DNA from 2 places in the Bacillus sp. FDAARGOS_235 genome. Region 1 is predicted to be linked to the other one. Evidence: riboswitches for the same ligand, from Rfam matches in the RefSeq annotation. Region 1 holds a riboswitch; the other holds the start of a gene.
What was found. A riboswitch is a leader RNA that binds a small molecule or an ion and turns the genes downstream of it on or off. The one in region 1 is predicted to bind S-adenosylmethionine.
Positions count from the first base shown of each region.

Region 1 (5,183 bases):
AACGAGATTCAATGGAATAACTCCCTTCAGATAAATGTAAAAGCTGTTCAGGAGATAGTTCGTTTGGTAAGTATTCACCTACAAATTCTCCGTTTGCCAGTATAAGAATGCGATCAGCGATATGTAGTGCTTCATCTTGTTCTCCTGTGAAGTAAATTACGGAACTCCCGTTTTCAGTAATGTTACGAATGAATTGAAAAATGTCTTGTTTTGCAGCTATGTCTACACCTTTAGTTGGCTCGTCTAAAAGAAAGAGATTCGGTTTGAATCCATGCCACTTTGCAATCGAGACTTTTTGTTGATTTCCACCGCTAAGTGAATGAATAAAGGCTTTTGGGTCATTCGGTGAAATGCTGAAAGAAGAAATTGCCGCAGTAGCATTATTTAATTCGGTTTGTTTTCGTCTCCAACCTGATTGGTGTAAATTCGTGTGGCTTATAATATCTTCCGAAAGAAATACGCCTTGTTTTCTTCTTTCTTCTGGTACAAGTGCGATTTTCGCTTTAATCGCATCTCGCGGTGTTTTAATCGTTATATTTTGACCGTTTATTTCTGCGTGATAAGTATGATGAGCACCAAATAACGTTTCAGCAAGTGTTGTTTTGCCACTGCCAATTAATCCGTATATCACAACAGTTTCACCTTTCCGTACGGTGAGAGAAAGGGGAGAATGGTTTTTGTGTAATGGAAGTTCTTGTACTTTAAAGAATTCTTCGTTCCCTCGTTTTGGTGCTGCATTAATAGGAAGTGTAAGTTGTTTTCCAGTCATCGATTCTACAATTTGTTGATCTGTAACCTTTGTAATCGCATCAGAAAGTGCGACTTTACCATTATGTAATACAGTTACATCATCCGCGAAATTTCGAATCTCTGATAAACGATGAGAAATTAAGATGATGCCAATTCCTTTTGATGTTAAATCTTTTAATAGTTGCCCGAAGGTTTCAATTTCTTTCGGTCCAAGAGAAGAAGTAGGCTCATCTAATAAAAGATAATTTGTATTGTTGGATAAAGCTCTTGCGATAAGAAGTAATTGTTTTTCATGTAATGAGCAGTTTGAAACATCTTCAAAAATATTTAAATCAGCCTGTACAGTTTGCAAATGTTGTTTAGCGAGTGCGACTAATTTTGACTTTGAAAATAGTACTTTATTTTGCATTGCTAAATGATCGATAAGTACATTTTCTAATACAGATAATCCCGGAATAAGTCCGTGGTCTACTTCTTGTGTTACGAAAGAAATACCGTGCTTTTTTGCATCGCGTGGCGAAGGAAAGGAAACAGACTGATTATCAATTTTTATATCGCCAGCAACTGGTTGAATTTCACCAGTTGCTATTTTCAGTAGAGTACTTTTCCCAGCACCGTTCATTCCTAGTAGGGCATGAACTTTTCCTTTTTGAATATGGATAGAAACATCTTCTAGAACAGGTGTAGCGGCATGATAAGAATGTGTAATGTTTTGAAGAGAGAATGTCATCATTTTTTCTCCTTCTCTAATTTTTTCATCCAAGGAGAATACGCATCTTTCGAGTCTCCCCAACCGTTTATATGTTTTGATAATTGATCCATTGTTATATTTTCTTTTGGTAAACTATTTTTCTTTACTAAATAAGGTTCTAGTGAATAAATATCTGGCGTTTGTTCACCGGCAATTTTTTTGTATAAGAATCGTACTTGAACTTTCCCTACTTCAGCTGGATCCGTTGCAGCCGTAGCAGACCAAGGTGAGTTTTCTTTTTGCATAAGTTGTAAATCTTCATTACTTAAGTCAATGCTGTATACTTTTATATCTGTACGACCAGCTTGTTCAAGTGCTTTAACAGCTCCTTTAGCAAACTCATCCCACGAAGCGAAAATGGCTTGTAAATCTCCTTCTTTCGGATATTTTTTTAGTAAAGCTTCTACTTGTGTTTGTGTATCAAGTGGTGTGTTATTACTAGCAGTACCGAATCGCGCAACTTCTTTTATATTTGGATACCGTTTATAAAAAGCATCAATGATAACGTTACGACGTTCCATTGGAGCAAATCCGCCAACCCATACGACTGCGATATTTCCTTGTCCATTCAAATCTTCTGCTAACGTTTTTAATGATTTCCATGCAAGACTATAGTCATCTTGATCAATAATCGTTACACCTGGTAAGCGTAGATCGTTATCAAACGCGACTACGGGAATGTTCGCCTGTAACGCTTTTTCTACCCCAGGTTTTAATGCTTCAGATCGGCCATGATCAATTAAAATACCATCCACTTTTGAATTAATAGCAGTATCTAAATTTGCAGCCATTTTTGCTAAATCGTTATCAGAATTGTAGACTTGTACACTACCGCCAAATAGCTCGACTTGTTTTTTGACGCCCTCAATATATTGAGAGGAAAAAGTTCCGATAGACATTTGCATAATTAATGCGATTTTTAATGGCTTTTTTATTTGCTTTGGAATTTCTGTTTGTAAATGATTTTCAACTGTTGTAGTTACTTTTTTCACCGTTTGTTGCTTTTGTGAAGAGATAGCATCTTGTTCATTTGTACAAGCCGTCAATGTAAGTAATAGAAAAATAAGTACGATGGAACACAATTTTTTCATAAAAAAATCCCTCCTAAACTAAGAAGAGAGGGGAGGGAGTGAAAATAAAAAACGCCTTTTCATATAGAAAAGACGTCTTATCATATTACTCTTATCTTTCAACACAACGTGTTGTAAGAATTAGCACCGTGCCCATAAATGGGTCGGTTGCCGGGCTTCGTAGGGCTCATCCCTCCACCTGCTCTTGATAAGACATCGAATATTTAACTATTTTGAATTATTCCATGATTCTGTACAGTTGTCAAATGTTTTTTGAAAATAAAAAATCCCTCAGAAAGAGGGATTTTAATGTGGTAAGAATATCAATTGATAAGCGAACAAGATTCCGAATACATACACAAGTGGGTGAACAGAACGGAATTTACCTTTTGCCACTTTCATAAGTGGGTATGAAATAAATCCAAGTGCGATACCTGTTGCGATACTTGATGTAAGTGGCATGCTTAAGATTACTAAGAATGCTGGGAATGCTTCATCAAATGAATCCCAATCGATGTGGCGAACTGAACCCATCATAAGACTACCAACGATAATTAGTGATGGTGCAGTAATAGCTGATACACCAGATACAGCGCTCACTAATGGTCCAAAGAAAGCTGCTAATGCGAATAGAACAGCTACTGTAACTGTTGTTAAACCAGTACGGCCACCAGCTGCAACACCAGCAGAAGATTCAATGTAAGCTGTTGATGGTGTTGTTCCGAACATAGAACCGATTGTTGCTGAGAATGAGTCAGATAGAAGAGCTCGTCCTGCTTTTGGAAGCTTTCCGTCTTTCATAAATCCACCTTGTTGCGCAACGCCAAGTAGTGTACCTGTTGTATCGAATAGTGTAACAAGGAAGAATGAGAATACAACGCCGTATAATCCGTAGTTAATTACATCAGATACAGCAGTAATTGGATTTGATACGATAATACCTTCTGGTAATCCAGGCATTGATGTAACACCGTTTGAGAACGTTAATTGTCCTGTGAAGAAAGCGATAAGACCAGTTAATAGCATGCCGATAAATAGCGCACCATTTACATTTAAAGACATAAGGACAATTGTAATTCCAAGTCCAGCTAATGCTAGTAGAACTGGAGCAGAGTGAAGATCACCAAGTCCAACTAAGTTTGCATCGTTTTTTGTAACGATACCTGTTAAACGTAAACCGATAAAGGCGATAAATAGTCCGATACCAGCAGTAATTGCGTGTTTTAAGTTTTCAGGAATGGCTTCCATTAATTTTGTACGGAAAGATGTGAATGATAACAAAATTAAAATCATACCTGCTACGAATACAGCAGAGAATGCAATTGCGAAAGTCATGCCTTCATGAGCTTTTACAACAGAGTAAGAGAAGTAAGCATTTAATCCCATACCTGGTGCAATTGCGATTGGTAAGTTTGTAAAGATCGCCATAAATAATGTTCCGACAACAGCAGCGATAATTGTTGCTGTAAATGCTTGTTCAAATGGAACACCTGCATCCCCAAGGATGACAGGGTTTACGACAATGATATATGCCATTGTTAAGAAGGTAATAATACCTGCCATAATTTCAGTTTTAATAGAAGTTTTATGTTTTGAAAGGTTAAACATATAAACATCCTTTCTGTTTACGAATAATTTTCACAACAGTTATATATAATATTCGTTTTTTAACTATTTTGCAATAGTTTTGTATAAAAAGTTTACAACAATTCATATTTTGTGTCTTAAATTCGAATATTAATCGTAAAACTATGTGTGAATTGTAATTTTTTATTGTGCACATGATAAGGAAAAGGAGCTGAAGGAAGTTATGCCACAGCAAAAAAGCTTTTTAACAATGCCAGCCCAACATCAAAATAAACAGCCTGGTATTGAATCATTAATGAATCCACTTCCGCAGTTTGAAGATCCCAATTATAAGGGAAGTGAAAAGTTAAAGGGGAAGAATGTGTTAATTACAGGGGGAGATAGCGGGATTGGACGAGCTGTTTCCATCGCTTTTGCAAAAGAGGGTGCAAATATTGCAATTGCTTATTTAGATGAGGAGGAGGATGCGAATGAGACGAAACAACGTGTTGAAAAAGAAGGTGTAAAGTGTGTATTACTACCGGGAGATTTAAGTAATGAACAACATTGTAAAGATATTGTGGAAGAGACTGTTTCGCAGTTAGGTGGTTTAAATATTGTTGTGAATAACGTCGCACAGCAATATCCGCAGCAAGGACTAGAATATATTACAGCAGAACAGCTAGAAAAAACATTCCGTATTAATATTTTTTCTTATTTTCACGTTACGAAAGCAGCACTTTCTCACTTCAAACAAGGGGATGTCATTATAAATACGGCGTCTATCGTTGCATATGAAGGAAATGAAACTTTAATTGATTATTCTGCAACGAAAGGAGCTATCGTTGCTTTTACAAGATCTCTCTCTCAATCGTTAGTGCAAAAAGGAATTCGTGTAAATGGTGTTGCGCCAGGCCCGATTTGGACACCTCTTATTCCATCGAGCTTTGGTGAGAAGAAAGTGTCACAGTTTGGAAGCAATGTTCCGATGCAAAGACCTGGTCAGCCATATGAATTAGCACCAGCATACGTATACTTAGCATCGG
Region 1 covers NZ_CP020437.2:2,148,867-2,154,049, reverse strand. The annotation lists gene A6J74_RS12990 (sugar ABC transporter ATP-binding protein) at 1-1,483, opposite strand, end outside; gene A6J74_RS12995 (ABC transporter permease) at 1-12, opposite strand, end outside; gene A6J74_RS12985 (sugar ABC transporter substrate-binding protein) at 1,480-2,592, opposite strand; SAM riboswitch class I at 2,681-2,786, opposite strand; gene A6J74_RS12980 (NCS2 family permease) at 2,878-4,179, opposite strand; gene A6J74_RS12975 (SDR family oxidoreductase) at 4,382-5,183, shown strand, end outside.

Region 2 (5,183 bases), 440 kb from region 1:
TGTAGTAGCTGCGAAATTCATGGAAGTATTAGAAGAAGCTGGCTTACCAGCTGGCGTAGTAAACTTCGTGCCAGGTAATGGTTCTGAAGTTGGTGACTACTTAGTAGATCATCCTCGTACACGTTTCGTAAGCTTCACTGGATCTCGTGATGTAGGTATCCGCATTTATGAGCGTGCAGCGAAAGTAAATCCAGGTCAAATCTGGTTAAAACGTGTTATCGCTGAAATGGGCGGTAAAGATACAATCGTTGTTGATAAAGAAGCAGATCTTGAATTAGCAGCTAAATCTATCGTTGCATCAGCATTCGGATTCTCAGGACAAAAATGTTCTGCATGTTCTCGTGCTGTAATCCACGAAGATGTATATGATCACGTATTAAATCGTGCTGTTGAATTAACAAAAGAATTAACAGTTGATAACCCAGCTGTATTAGGTACAAATATGGGTCCTGTTAATGACCAAGCTGCATTCGATAAAGTAATGAGCTATGTTGCAATTGGTAAAGAAGAAGGTAGAATCCTAGCAGGTGGCGAAGGAGACGATTCTAAAGGCTGGTTCATCCAACCAACAATCGTTGCTGATGTTGCAGAAGATGCTCGCTTAATGAAAGAAGAAATCTTCGGACCAGTAGTAGCATTCTGTAAAGCAAAAGACTTCGATCATGCACTTGCAATTGCAAACAATACAGAATACGGTTTAACAGGAGCAGTTGTTTCTAATAACCGCGACCATATTGAAAAAGCACGTGAAGACTTCCACGTAGGTAACTTATACTTTAACCGTGGATGTACTGGTGCAATCGTAGGTTACCAACCATTCGGTGGCTTTAACATGTCTGGTACAGACTCTAAAGCTGGTGGCCCAGATTACTTAGCACTTCACATGCAAGCAAAAACTACTTCTGAAACTTTATAAGAAATAGTAGAGGAGCTTTTCACAGAATGTGAAGAGCTCCTTTTAAATTAGAATCCCATATATTACTATTATTCGAAGAGGACGAGCTAAACCCTATTAATAGCGGGATAAACATGTAAATAGAAATAAAGTGACGGGAAAAGTTGATTTATTAGTCACATTTTTTAGTATTCATTTTAAGAATTTCCTGTATAATACAATTTGAAAGAAAATCTATGGTTTGACAAGAAACACTCTTTTCGGTTTTGCTCACTGAATGGAGTGTTTTTTTGTAACCAAAAATTCCTCTGTACTCATTGCATTTGCATATACTCCATTTAAACTGGCCAAAATTGTATTGTGAATATAAACAGCTGGTATAGTAGCATTCTTAAAAGAAAGATCTTTTGTAGCACAAGCATCGTGTATAACGGTACAATGAAAGCCGAAATCAAAAGCAGCTCTTACGGTAGCATCAATACACATATGAGTCATCATCCCGCATATGACGATGTGTTCAATGTCTAAACGTTGTAATTGTTCTAAAAGATTAGTTTCTCGGAAGCTATTTGGATAATGTTTGAGTATAACAGTTTCTTCTCTAAGCGGACGGACATTCTCGTGAATATGGACACCTTCTGTATTAGGTAGGAAAAAAGTAGCATCATTTTTTATTGCTACATGCTGGATATGAAAAATAGGTCCGCCGTTCATTCTAAAGTGTTTTAGTAGCTCACTGGCATACTCACTTGCTTCTACCGGATTGCGCAATTCCATCTTTCCATTTGGAAAATAATCATTTTGGATATCAACGAGTAATAGAGCTGTTTTCATATATTCACCTTCCTCTGATTTCATATTCAAATAATAGTATTCAATTCATAGAAAAAATAATCCTTTTAAAAAATATGAGGGAGAAGAATTTTACATAACCTTCAAGATTACTATTTTATTATGAATTTTTATTTGAAAATTTTAATAAAGAAATAATTAATATTTTTCTAAAAAATGTATTGACTCTCACTATTCTGAGTTCTATAATGAGAATTAATTAAACGACAATTAAATCGATACATTCTTATCCAGAGAGGTGGAGGGACTGGCCCTACGATACCTCAGCAACGGGTTTTTTAATACCGTGCTAACTCCAGCAAGTCTTTATAGGCTTGGAAGATGAGAAGATGTGAACGAGTACATATAAGTGCTCTCCTTCTTATCTTTTATTACTGATAAGAAGGAGAGCACTTTTTATTTTACCTCGAAAGCTCTACTTCTAGTTTTTACAGCATATAGGAGGGAAGAAAATGATTTCTTTTAATAACGTAAGTAAAGTATATGAATCAGGTGGGCAATCTGTTCATGCTGTGGAGGATGTAACATTATCAGTTGAGAAGGGCGAAATTTTTGGCATTATCGGATTTAGTGGTGCTGGAAAGAGTACGTTATTACGCCTAGTAAACATGTTAGAGAGACCGACTGCAGGAACGATCTCAATAGATGATAAAGATATTACATCCTTATCAACGAAAGAATTACGGAAACTTAGACAAAGAATTGGGATGATTTTTCAAAGTTTTAATTTATTTAATTCAAGAACAGTGTTTGGGAATATTGCTTATCCATTAAAGTTAGCGAAAGTACCAAAGAATGAAATAAAAGAAAGAGTCAATGAACTGCTGAAGTTTGTAGGGCTAGAAGATAAAGCAAACTATTATCCGGAGCAGTTATCAGGCGGACAAAAGCAACGTGTTGGGATTGCTAGGGCACTTGCAACATCACCAGATATACTTATATGTGATGAGGCAACATCAGCCTTAGATCCAGAAACAACGACAGAGATTTTAAACTTATTAAAGAAAGTCAATCGTGAATATAATTTAACAATTCTTCTTATTACACACGAAATGCATGTTGTGAAAGAAATTTGTCACCGTGTAGCTGTAATGGAGAAGGGAAAAGTTATTGAAGAAGGAAAACTGTTTGATGTTTTCACACAACCAAAAACAAAGACAACTCAAAACTTTGTACGTTCTGTTATTAATGACCACTTGCCAGAAAGTGTTCTAGCGAAAATTCAAAATGGTGGTCAGATTTATCGCTTAACTTTTACTGGTGAGGAGACAGGACAGCCGGTACTATCATATATCGCAAAAAACTATAACGTCGATGTAAATGTACTGTACGGAAATATTATTGAACTTCAAAATGTGCTATTTGGAAATCTTCTTGTAGAATTGCAAGGTGAACAGAAGGAAATTCAAAAAGCATTACAACATTTAAGACTGCAAGTGAAGCTGAAGGAGGTAGAAGCTCATGCGAGTTGATTGGAGTATATTTTGGCCTCGCATATTAGATGCGACGGGGGACACCCTCTTAATGGTAATTGTAACCCTTATATTCGCTATAATTCTTGGTATACCTCTAGGTTTACTTTTATATGTAACGAGAAAAGGTAATTTTTTAGAAAATAAATGGGTTTTTTCTATTCTTAACGTCATCATTAATACAATTCGTCCAGTTCCATTCATTATCTTTTTAGTAGCTTTAAGCCCACTAACAAGAAGCGTGATCGGAACGACGATTGGAACAGCGGCAGCAATCTTCCCAATGACGTTAGTGGCATCTATTGGTATTGCTAGAATGGTTGAAACAAATCTTGTCTCAGTTCCGAAAGGAGTAATTGAAGCTGCACAAGCGATGGGCGCTTCACCACTTAGAATTGTTTTTGAAATTCTCGTGCCAGAAGCGTTAGCACCATTGATCTTAGGTGTTACGTTTATGACAGTTGGTTTAATTGAATTTTCTGCAGTTGCTGGGCTTGTCGGTGGTGGTGGTCTTGGTGACTTAGCGATGACATATGGTTATCAACGTTTTGATACATCAGTTATGTTCGTAACGGTCGTTTTACTTATTATTCTCGTACAGATAGCTCAAAATTTAGGAAACTACTTTGCGAAAGTGTTTTTACGCAGATCATAAAAAGGAAGAGGGGAAAAGAAAATGAAGAAAATTTTAGCATTTGCATTATCAGCGATTGTAGGAATTTCAGCACTAAGCGGCTGCTCGGGTGGAGACACAGGTGCAGGAGCAAAAGAGAAAGTAGTTCGCGTCGGTGTAACTGGAACGGATGGAGACGTTTGGGAAATTTTGAAGAAAAAAGCTGAAAAAGAAGGGATTAAAATTAAACTGGTTGAGTTCTCTGATTATACAACGCCAAATAAAGCGTTAGCTGATGGAGATATTGAATTAAACTCATTCCAGCATATTGCTTTCTTAGAGCAATTTAAAAAGGAGCATAAGTTAGATATTACAGCTGTCGGTACAACACAAATTGCACCAATGGGCTTATTCTCTGAAAAATATAAGAAAGCAAATGAAATCCCAGATGGTTCAGAAATTGCTATTCCAAATGATCCAACGAACCAAGCACGTGCATTAAAACTTCTTGATGCAGCGGGGTTATTGAAACTTAAAAAAGATTTTGGTCTATTTGGGGATCCAAGTGGTATCGCTGAAAATCCGAAGAAGTTAAAAATTACACCGGTTATTGCACAGCAAACACCTCGTGTATTAAAAGATGTAGCTGCTTCAGTTATTAATAACGGTGTGGCTGGTCAAGCTGGATTAGATCCAGCGAAGGATCCTATTTTCTTAGAAGATCCAAAGAATGAAAATGCGAAGCCTTATATTAATATTTTCGCAGCTCGTACGAAAGATAAAGACGATCCAACACTGAAAAAAGTAATTGAATTATATCATTCAAAAGAAGTAACAGATGCAGTTAAGAAAGAAACAAAGGATGGTTCAATTTCAGTAGATCTTTCATTTGAGGAGCTTGAAAAAATCGTAAAATAATCATTGGGTTTAATGAACTAATAGAAGGAACCCCTCCGCTGTTAGTTCGTTCAACATATAATCTACTTAACAAACAAAACCCTAATTTTGTACCTTCCAATTTTGTATAACGTAGAATCCAATGTTTGTTAAGTAGAGTGATGGACCGGGAGTTTTCCTGGTCTTTTTTTATTACTGAAAGCAGCTAGCGAATAGTAAGGTAATCCAAATTATAAGGGGATAAGAAAGTAAGCTGAAAATGAGTGTAATTACGAATTGCTTTTTATGAATTAATTGTTTTTTGGATGAAAAAAAGAAAATAGAAAAGATAACAATGAAAACTGAGGATATTACGCCAGGATTATAGGAGCGATAAATCAAAAACAAAATAATATGTTGCACTGCGTTAAAGAAAATGGCCCCTTGTATAAAAATAATCCAGTATATAGAAGAC
Region 2 covers NZ_CP020437.2:2,590,110-2,595,292, reverse strand. The annotation lists gene pruA (L-glutamate gamma-semialdehyde dehydrogenase) at 1-916, shown strand, start outside; gene A6J74_RS15160 (cysteine hydrolase family protein) at 1,166-1,729, opposite strand; SAM riboswitch class I at 1,971-2,075, shown strand; gene A6J74_RS15155 (methionine ABC transporter ATP-binding protein) at 2,200-3,219, shown strand; gene A6J74_RS15150 (methionine ABC transporter permease) at 3,209-3,874, shown strand; gene A6J74_RS15145 (MetQ/NlpA family ABC transporter substrate-binding protein) at 3,896-4,750, shown strand; gene A6J74_RS15140 (HXXEE domain-containing protein) at 4,922-5,183, opposite strand, start outside.
Region 2: another riboswitch for S-adenosylmethionine. It lies ahead of A6J74_RS15155 (methionine ABC transporter ATP-binding protein); the one in region 1 lies ahead of A6J74_RS12985 (sugar ABC transporter substrate-binding protein).